3 regions of the Fictibacillus sp. KU28468 genome follow, and region 2 is predicted to be linked to each of the others. Evidence: riboswitches for the same ligand, from Rfam matches in the RefSeq annotation. Region 2 holds a riboswitch; each other region holds the start of a gene.
What was found. Region 2 has a riboswitch for S-adenosylmethionine ahead of mtnK (S-methyl-5-thioribose kinase). Riboswitches for the same ligand answer to the same signal wherever they lie in the genome.
Positions count from the first base shown of each region.

Region 1: another riboswitch for S-adenosylmethionine. It lies ahead of OKX00_RS06080 (homocysteine synthase); the one in region 2 lies ahead of mtnK (S-methyl-5-thioribose kinase).
Region 3: another riboswitch for S-adenosylmethionine. It lies ahead of OKX00_RS05845 (methionine ABC transporter ATP-binding protein); the one in region 2 lies ahead of mtnK (S-methyl-5-thioribose kinase).

Region 1 is NZ_CP110666.1:1,195,406-1,198,681, forward strand. It holds gene OKX00_RS06070 (DUF86 domain-containing protein) at 1-222, shown strand, start outside; gene OKX00_RS06075 (helix-turn-helix transcriptional regulator) at 313-954, shown strand; SAM riboswitch class I at 1,299-1,404, shown strand; gene OKX00_RS06080 (homocysteine synthase) at 1,520-2,824, shown strand; gene OKX00_RS06085 (VOC family protein) at 2,916-3,276, shown strand, end outside.
Region 2 is NZ_CP110666.1:2,856,051-2,859,326, forward strand. It holds gene OKX00_RS14820 (pyridoxal phosphate-dependent aminotransferase) at 1-559, opposite strand, end outside; gene OKX00_RS14825 (carbon-nitrogen family hydrolase) at 645-1,442, shown strand; SAM riboswitch class I at 1,535-1,688, shown strand; gene mtnK (S-methyl-5-thioribose kinase) at 1,770-2,981, shown strand; gene mtnA (S-methyl-5-thioribose-1-phosphate isomerase) at 2,987-3,276, shown strand, end outside.
Region 3 is NZ_CP110666.1:1,156,766-1,160,041, forward strand. It holds gene OKX00_RS05835 (anti-sigma factor domain-containing protein) at 1-658, shown strand, start outside; gene OKX00_RS05840 (hypothetical protein) at 761-1,063, shown strand; SAM riboswitch class I at 1,186-1,299, shown strand; gene OKX00_RS05845 (methionine ABC transporter ATP-binding protein) at 1,388-2,413, shown strand; gene OKX00_RS05850 (methionine ABC transporter permease) at 2,406-3,071, shown strand; gene OKX00_RS05855 (MetQ/NlpA family ABC transporter substrate-binding protein) at 3,102-3,276, shown strand, end outside.

The DNA of each region.
Region 1 (3,276 bases), 1.7 Mb from region 2:
GAAAAAGTGATCACCGCGCAAAATGCGAAAGGATTGAAAAAGGTCGTATCACTCCGCAAAATGCTTGTCCAGCAATTTGCGAGTGCCAGCCATTCTGAAATTTCCGAGGTCCTTTTGGAGAATTCTGGATCGATCGAAAGTTTCCCTGCCGATGTGAGGCGTTATATTGAACAAGAATTGGGGCCTGTTTCTGCATTTTTGCCTGAAGAGGAGCAGAAGTAAAAGCTGCTATCCCTATTTCTAAACATTTTTGTTTAGAATGTACTTTTGCTAGCAAATGCTGTAAGATAGGGGTAAGGAAGGTGATTGTTAATGGCTATGGCTAATAACACCTCTACCCGTTCTGAAATCATTCATATGCTTAAGCGATATAGAAAATTGACGGTTACTGAAATGGCCAGCCGCCTTGGGATTACCGAGATGGCTGTCAGGCGCCACTTAAATACATTAGAGAGAGACAGGCTCGTTGAAACCACCCTGGTCCGCCAGGCCATGGGACGGCCGCTGAATGTGTATCAGCTCTCCGAAGCTGCGGATGAACAATTTCCGCGCAACTATTCGGGGCTGACCGTTGAATTTATGAGAGACATTCAGGAGATTGCCGGTGAGAAAGCTGTGCATGAATTGTTTGTCCGCCGGGAAAACCGCTTAAATGATAAGTATAAGAAACGGATGGAGAATAAGAGCTTTGAGCAAAAGGTGGCCGAACTCGCCGACATTCAAAACGAAGCCGGCTATATGGTCGAGTGGGAAAAAACAGAAGACGGCCAGTATGAATTAAAAGAATTCAACTGCCCGATTGCCAAAGTAGCAAATGAATATCAGAATGCCTGCTCATGTGAGCTTTCTTTATTCCAGAGAATGCTGGGTACAGACCATGTGGAACGCACAGAATGTCTTGCTAAAGGCGGCTCGTATTGCAAATATTTGATTTCTGAAGAGAAAAACGCATAAACCCTACTGGCTGATCCGCCAATAGGGTTTATTTTTTTGTTGGATTTTTACGATCATCCGCCCTTTATTCTTTCCTTCTGTTGTCGCACGAAGGACGTCAGGTAGAGCTCTTCGAGGGTGATCTCTTTTTCCATCGTCTCGCTGGCCACACTTTTTCTCTTACTGGAGCAGGGCAGAAGACAGATATGGTATTGCTGACTGCAGCAGAAAATAAAAAATACAAAGTTTCGAACATCGGACCGGGGGAGCGTGCCAAAAACTTTGCCCCTTCCTTATCGTGAAAAAAAGTGTTGACTTCAACATTAAAGTTCAGTATTATTCAAAATAACTTAATATTCAGATGTATCTTATCCAGAGAGGTGGAGGGACTGACCCGATGAAACCCGGCAACCAGCAGAAATGCATGGTGCTAATTTCAGCAGAACACGCAAATGTTCTGAAAGATGAGAGCCGACGGTGAAAACTGCGACCTCTTCTTTTAGAAGAGGTCTTTTTGATTGGCTAACATTTTACTCAGATCCTTGCCTCTGTTTAAACCACTACATTTTAGAAGGAGAGATTGAACATGAGTGAAGAAAGAGAATATGGTTTTGAGACGGTTTCATTGCACGAGGGACAGAAAGTAGATCCGACAACAGGCGCGAGAGCGGTTCCTATTTACCAGACAACGTCTTATCAATTCAACAGTACGGAGCACGCAGCCAACCTTTTTGGTTTAAAAGAGTTTGGGAACATTTACAGCCGAATCATGAATCCGACACAGGATGCGTTTGAACAGACGATTGCAAAGCTAGAAGGCGGTGTTGGAGCGCTGGCGGTGGCATCCGGCCAGGCGGCGATTACGTATTCCATTTTAAACATAGCGGGAGCAGGTGACGAAATTGTAGCGTCTGGCTCTCTATATGGCGGAACTTATAACTTGTTTGCGAATACACTTCCGAAGCTCGGAATCAATTTTAAATTTGCAGAAGTGGATAACCTTCAATCCTTCCGTGATGCCATTACTGAAAAGACAAAAGCGGTTTACATCGAGACGATTGGAAATCCGAAAATTGACGTGGCAGATATCTCAGCCATTGCAGAAATTGCTCATGAAGCAGGGGTTCCGCTTATCGTAGACAATACGTTTGCAACACCATATCTTTGCCGTCCGATCGAGCATGGAGCAGACATTGTCGTTCATTCCGCTACAAAATTCATTGGCGGACACGGCACATCGATTGGAGGATTAATCATAGATTCCGGTAAGTTTGATTGGACGAACGGCAAATTCCCAGGACTTACTGAGCCGGATGAAAGCTATAATGGCGTCGTTTATACGGAAGCAGTCGGACCGCTGGCTTATATTATCAAGGCGCGTGTCCAATTGCTCAGAGACCTCGGTTCTTGCGTATCACCGTTTAACTCCTTCCTCTTTATTCAAGGGCTTGAAACGCTGGCACTGCGTGTAGAACGGCATAGTGAAAATGCCCTGAAGGTGGCGAAATTCTTAAAAGAACATCCTGCTGTGGACTGGGTGAACTATCCTGGATTAGAAGATAACAAGTATAATGAGCTGGCGCAGAAATATTTGCCTAAAGGTGCTGGTGCCATCCTCACTTTCGGTGTAAAAGGCGGAGTAGAAGAAGGAAGAAAGCTCATTGAAAGTGTGAAGTTATTCTCTCACCTGGCGAATGTCGGTGATTCTAAATCATTAATCATCCATCCGGCAAGCACTACGCATCAGCAGCTAACAGAGGAAGAGCAGCTTAGAGCAGGAGTATCGCCTGAGATGGTAAGGCTGTCGGTGGGCATTGAAACGATTGATGATATTATCTATGATCTCGAGCAGGCACTAGCGGTCATCAGTCCGGTTCCAAGCGGCCAGTAATTGTTATGTTCAATAAACTCCCTTTCTACTATACTTAAGACAAGTATGAAATTTTCAGGTGAATGAATCGAAATTGGAAGGGATGTTTGGTATGGCTGTAAGAAAGCTTGAGCATGTAGGAATTATGGTTGAAAACTTGGAAGAATCCATTTCCTTTTACCGTGACATCATAGGTATGGATGTGATCAAACGAATGAAACACTCCAAGCCAGGGATCGAACTGGTATTTTTGGGACTGGAAGGGGAGATGCTGGTTGAGCTGGTAGCAGGCCACAATAGACAGCTGGCTGAAGAAGGAAAAGTGAATCATGTGGCGTTTACCGTAGATGATCTCTCGAAAGAAATTCAGGAGCTGAAGAATCATAGCGTCCTGTTTGTCGAAGATGAGGTGACATCGTTGCCGGATGGTTCTCAGTATATTTTCTTCTATGGCCCTGACCGGGAGAGAATTG
Region 2 (3,276 bases):
CTGTCGCTACACCCGCCGTTGGATTATTCGGATAGTTCAAGAACATGAGTTTTGCCCGTTCTGCATCCTCTTGTGAGATTTCAGCGTAATCAGGCAGGAAATCATTTTCCTCTTTAAGAGGCATCATGCTCATCTCAGCTTCCGCCATGGCAAGTCCTGACCAGTAATCGGGATATCCAGGATCCGGGACCAGGGCTAGGTCACCTTTGTTCAAAAAACATTGTGAAATCTCTACTAAACCCGCTTTACCTCCGAATAAGACAGCTACTTCTTTTTTTGGATCAACGTCTACGCCGAATTCTTTCTTGTAATGTTCAGCAACTGCCTCTTTTAAAAAATCATAACCCCTGAACGGAGAATATTTATGATATTGCGGGTTATGAGCAGCCTCCTGCAAAGCGGCCACAATATGCGGAGGAGTGGGCTGGTCAGGGTTTCCCTGGCCAAGGTTGATAATATCATGCCCTTTAGAAGCAGCAGCACTCACCTTGCCTACCAGCTTTGCAAAAAATTGTTCAGGCAGCCGCGATAAAGCTTCTGCTTGCTGAAATTGTTTCACGGTTACACATCCTGTCTTTCGTAATTTTCTTGAAATTCTAATCAATTATGTTATACGCTTAATTAAAATCTGTCAAAACGTTTTAATGGAGGTTAGCATGAAACTTACTGTTGCAGCGATTCAAATGGATATTCAGCTTGGCAATCCCAAGGAAAATATTATGAGGGCTTCAGAAAGAATTGAACATGCAGCAATGAAAAAACCTGATGTGATTGTTCTTCCTGAACTGTGGACTACAGGCTATGATCTAGAAAGGCTAGATGAGATAGGAGATACAAACGGCGATGAGATCAAACGATTAATGAGCGGCCTTGCCAGCAAATACCAAGTGAACATTGTTGCAGGTTCCATCGCTAAGAAAACGGTTGAAGGAATCTATAACACCATGTATGCCTTTAACCGAAAAGGTGAGCAGACCGGCGAATACAGTAAACTCCATCTGATCCGGCTAATGCAGGAAGAAAAATATATTTCTCCGGGCTCCCGCAAAGGAAATTTCTTGCTGGAAAACGTTCCTGCTGCCGGTGTCATCTGCTATGATATCCGTTTCCCTGAATGGATTCGCGCCCATATTCTTGAAGGCGCCTCTATCCTGTTTGTTCCTGCCGAGTGGCCGGCGCAGAGGCTGAGCCACTGGCGGAACCTGCTAATAACAAGAGCCATTGAGAACCAATGCTACGTTGTGGCATGCAACCGGGTCGGCAGTGATAACAACAACACGTTCGCAGGTCACACGATGGTCATTGATCCCTGGGGAGAAATTATTGCAGAGACAGACGGAGAAGAAGAGACCATTTTGTTTGCTGAGGTCGACACTGATCTTGTTGAAGAAGTAAGAAACAGAATCCCTGTGTTTGAAGACAGACGCCCAGAGTTTTATTAAAAAAGATTTGACAGACAATGGATAAGATTGTATGATTGCCATTGTAAATTATTATTGCATTCTGTTTTTTCTAACAATTTTATATTTGTTGTCTCTTATCAAGAGCAGGTGGAGGGAATTTGGCCCGATGAAACCCAGCAACCGACCGTAATACCATTGTGAAATGGGGCGTCTATTACTAGAAGCCTGGAGATCCAGTATGGCACGGTGCTAATTCCAGCAAAACTTTGTTTTGCAAGATAAGAGGCGTGGAAACTATACTTCCAGGCCTCTTTTCTTACAGAAAAGAGGCCTTTTTACATACAAAATATTCCGGAGGTAGTATAGATGGCAACAACCCTCAAACAATCTTACGAACGACTGAATGAACAAACCGTGGTGGAGCTGGCACAAAAACTCGAACTGTTATCTGATTATCAAAACATTAAAGTCAATGAGATTGGTGACGGTAATCTTAACCTTGTTTTTCGGCTAATCGAAGAAGATACAGGTAAATCCATTATCGTAAAGCAGGCACTTCCCTATGCCAAAGTCGTGGGAGAAAGCTGGCCGCTTACACTTGACAGGGCAAGGATTGAAAGCAGCTCTTTAATAAAATCAGCAGAATTTGCTCCTGAGCATGTTCCAGAAGTTTTTTATACAGACCAGGATCTCGCTCTCACTGTAATGGAAGACTTATCTTCTCACGTGATTCTGCGGAAAGGTCTGATCGAAGGGGTCAAATATCCTCATCTCGCACAGCACATCGGCACATTTATTGCCAAAAGCCTGTTCTATACGAGTGATTTTTACTTGCATCCTTTCGAGAAGAAAGTGCTTGTCCAGACGTTTACAAACCCTGAACTCTGCAAGATTACCGAAGACCTTGTATTTACTGACCCGTTTTATGACATCGACACCAACGATTTTCCTTCCGAGCTGAAGGAGGCGGTTTCCGAACTATGGAGTGATACTCTCCTCAAACAGAGAGCTGCCTCTCTAAAATATAAATTTTTGACGCGTGCAGAGGCTCTGTTGCATGGTGACCTCCATACCGGAAGTATTTTCGTTACCGAAACTTCTACAAAATTAATAGATTCCGAGTTTGCTTATTATGGGCCTCAAGGCTTTGATATCGCCCACTTTTTTGCCAATATTGCATTGAATCATGCCTCACAGTCCTTTCATATCTCTGACTCTCTTAGGCGCGAAGAATATCAGAGCTATTTGCTCAGCGTGATCAAAGACACTTGGGAAACCTTCACTGCCCGTTACAGAGAACTGTGGAAAACAGAGGGTGTAGAGTCTGCAACCAAACTTCCTGGATTTGAGGAAGAGATTTTAAATAGCATTTTTACAGATATGATTGGTTTTGCCGGTTGTGAAGTGATCCGCCGCACGATTGGGCTTGCCCATGTCGAAGATCTTGATTCCATTGAAGACTTCAATGGCCAAATCGAGTTAAAAAAACGGGTGCTGAAGCTTGGAAGCGATTGGGTAAAGAACGCTGAGAGCATAAAAAATATCAATGAATTTATCACATACATCAGGAGTGTTTAATGATTATGAGTACGACAGAAACCTGGATTTCATCACTGAGATATAAAGGGGATCATCTTCTGCTCCTTGATCAGCAGCAGCTTCCCCGCCATACCGTCTACATTAATGTTACGACAATTGAACAAGTGTGGGGTTGCATAAAAAAATTGCAAGTGCGAGGCGCACCTGCCATTGGAATCGCCGCAGCTTTTGGAATCGTGTTATGGGCAAAGGCCAACATATCCATGCCGTATGACGAGTTCAAGTCAAAGCTGTTGCAGCAAAAAGCTTACCTTGCCGGATCCCGGCCCACTGC
Region 3 (3,276 bases), 1.7 Mb from region 2:
CGTTTCATCTGGAAAATATATGATGTACTTGGATGCTAAACGAAAAGATAAAAACATTTCTCTTAATGAAGTGAAGAACATGTCTTATACCGAGCTAAAGAGAAAGATAAAACCTGTACATGAAGAGCCAGAAGAATCCGGCTATAAAAAAAACCATTCAGAAAAAATCCTTCGCAATCATAGAAATCTTGAACCCATAAAGATTAAGACGAGTTCCCTGCGCAGTTCTTCTCTAAAAGAACATGCGAAAAAAGAAGTCAAAAAAGAAAGGATTGAACCCAAGCTAGAACCAAACAATAAACGTGCTGTCCCAAAAACCAAAAGGCACGAAGATCGAAAAAGCGGCCGTAAAGCTGAAGATAAAGAAAAAAATGAATCAAAAAAAGTAAAACCACATTCTTCAAAGCAACATCACGAACAGCCGATGTACAACAAGCAAGCAAAGAAAAATACTAATTTGAATACTGCTCCGAAACAGCATGTTCATGAAAAGAATAAACATGAAAACCATAAATGGGATAAGGGGAAAAGGCTTGAAAAAAGAGAGCAGAAAAATTCTCCCGTTCATCGGCCTGAAAAAAAGTACTGGAAAAAAGAACTGCAGAAAAATCATAAAAAGCCACAAATGAATAAAGAAATACATAAAAAGGCTGGCTAAAAGTCGACACTGCGTTTAATAAACTGTCGAAGGAAAAATCAAGGAAGACACCAACCATCTCCCGAACATTAAGATATACATGTTTTTAAAAGGGGGATGTTTATGGATTGGGTTCTTTGGCAGGAACAGGTTCAAAAAACGGCCTTCCTTCAGCCGCTGATAGGCACGGAGACTCCCGGTGTGACGGCTGACGGAGAACGATTATGTTTTTCCTTCGTAAATAAGTATAACGGATCAGAACGGATATCCATGCTTACAGGCAGGATGGATGATTTGCATGAGGTGTTTGAAGGCCGGCAGCGTCTGAGCGATTTAATCAGGATAAATAGAGTAACTTTTACGGGAACATACAGGGAACAGCTTAAGTTAGAATCTCTTCTGTTTTTATGCAAATTGGAGTCCTAAGCCAAAAGAATCGGGTCCTTCTATCTAAAAAAACAGGAGTTATGGATTGACACTCCATAAAGGTGATGTTAAAATTCGAAACGTGTTAAGAAATTTTAACTAAATAACGAATAACAAATTCGTTCTTATCGCGAGTGGTGGAGGGACTGGCCCTATGAAACCCGGCAACCGTTAAGCAGCTTCCTGCTTGAAAAGGTGCCAAATCCTGCAAAGCAAACTGCTTTGGGAGATGAGATGACGGTGCATATAAATTTTTATGCCCTTCTGCTCATGACCTGGCAGAAGGGCATTTTTTATTTTTCAGAAAGTGAGGTATCCGGTCTCTTGATAACATTAGACGCAGTAAAAAAGATTTTTCAGACGAAAGACGGAGCTGTAAACGCAGTTGACCATGTCGATCTTTCTATAGATCAAGGAGAAATTTTCGGGATTATTGGATACAGTGGTGCAGGTAAAAGTACACTGATCCGAATGCTGAACATGCTGGAAAGACCGACGAGCGGAGATGTTAACGTTGCGGGAAAAAATCTTTCCAAACTTAGTAACAACGAGCTTCGAAAAGCTCGGCAGGAAATCAGCATGATATTTCAGCATTTCAATCTGCTTTGGTCCAGAACAGTAAGGGAAAACATTGCATTTCCACTTGAGATTGCAGGTGTGCCGAAAGCAGAGCGCCTGAAGCGGGTGGATGAACTGATTAAACTTGTTGGATTAGAGGGCCGCGGAGAATCGTATCCTTCCCAATTGAGTGGAGGACAGAAGCAAAGAGTCGGGATCGCACGTGCACTGGCCAATAACCCTAAAGTTCTTCTCTGTGATGAGGCGACTTCAGCCCTTGATCCGAAAACAACAGACAGCATCCTTAATTTATTAGTTGAGATCAATCAAAAGCTCGGCTTGACCATTGTTCTTATCACACATGAGATGCATGTCATCCGTAAGATCTGCCATCGGGTCGCTGTTATGGAAGACGGTAAAATAGTGGAACAAGGGCCGGTTTTGGAAGTATTCAGACATCCTAAAGAGTCCATTACAAAAGATTTTGTTAAGCAAGTAACAGAGCCAGAAGAAACGACAGACATGATCAAGCAGCTGGCATCTGAAAAACCTCAGAGCCAAATTGTACAGCTTACCTTTGTTGGAGGAAGTGCAGAACAGCCCGTTATTACAGATGTGATCCGTAAATTTGACGTTCAGGTGAATATCCTGCAGGGTAAGGTATCACAAACACAAAACGGGCCATATGGAACGTTGTTCATCCAGCTGGAAGGAACAGATACCGAAATTCAGGAAGCGGTAGCCTATATGAATGGGCAGAAAGTAGAAGTGGAGGTGATCTCATATGAATAGTCTTTTTCCGAATGTGGAATGGAGTGGAATGTGGGGTGCCACCGGACAAACACTGTACATGACAGCTGTTGCGGTTCTTGCCACTTTTATTTTAGGTCTTCTTTTAGGATTAGCATTATTTTTAACGGGTAAAGGGAACCTATGGGAGAATCGGTTTTTAAATTTTGTCTTTTCAGCGATCGTAAATATCTTCCGTTCCATTCCGTTTATTATCCTGATCATTTTATTGCTTCCGTTTACGCTCTTGTTAGTAGGATCTATGCTTGGCGCCAATGCAGCATTGCCTGCTTTGATTATTGGAGCTGCACCGTTTTATGCCCGGATGGTTGAGATAGCACTTCGCGAGATTGATAAAGGTGTAATCGAAGCGGCAAAATCGATGGGATCGAGCAACGCTCAAATTATTTTTAAAGTTTTGATCCCTGAAAGCCTTCCTGCATTAGTTTCCGGGATTACGGTAACTTCAATCGCGCTTGTCGGTTATACAGCAATGGCGGGGGTAGTCGGAGCAGGCGGGCTCGGGAATTTGGCGTTCCTTGAAGGTTTCCAGCGTACGCAAAATGATGTTACATTTGTCGCTACTGTTATCATTCTAATCATTGTGTTTATCATTCAGTTTATTGGGGATAATGTAACTCGCCGTCTTGATAAACGTTAAAATCTACATTACACAACCAGGAGGAACAACATGAAAAAAATCATTACACTCGTTCTTTTACTTGCATTGACAACAGCCCTTGCTGCATGTGGTGCAAACGGAGGGAAAGACAAAAAACTAGCTGATGATAAGATTGTTGTGGGAGCATCCAATGTTCCGCATGCAGAAATTCTTGAAGCAGCTAAACCTTTAATGAAGAAAAAAG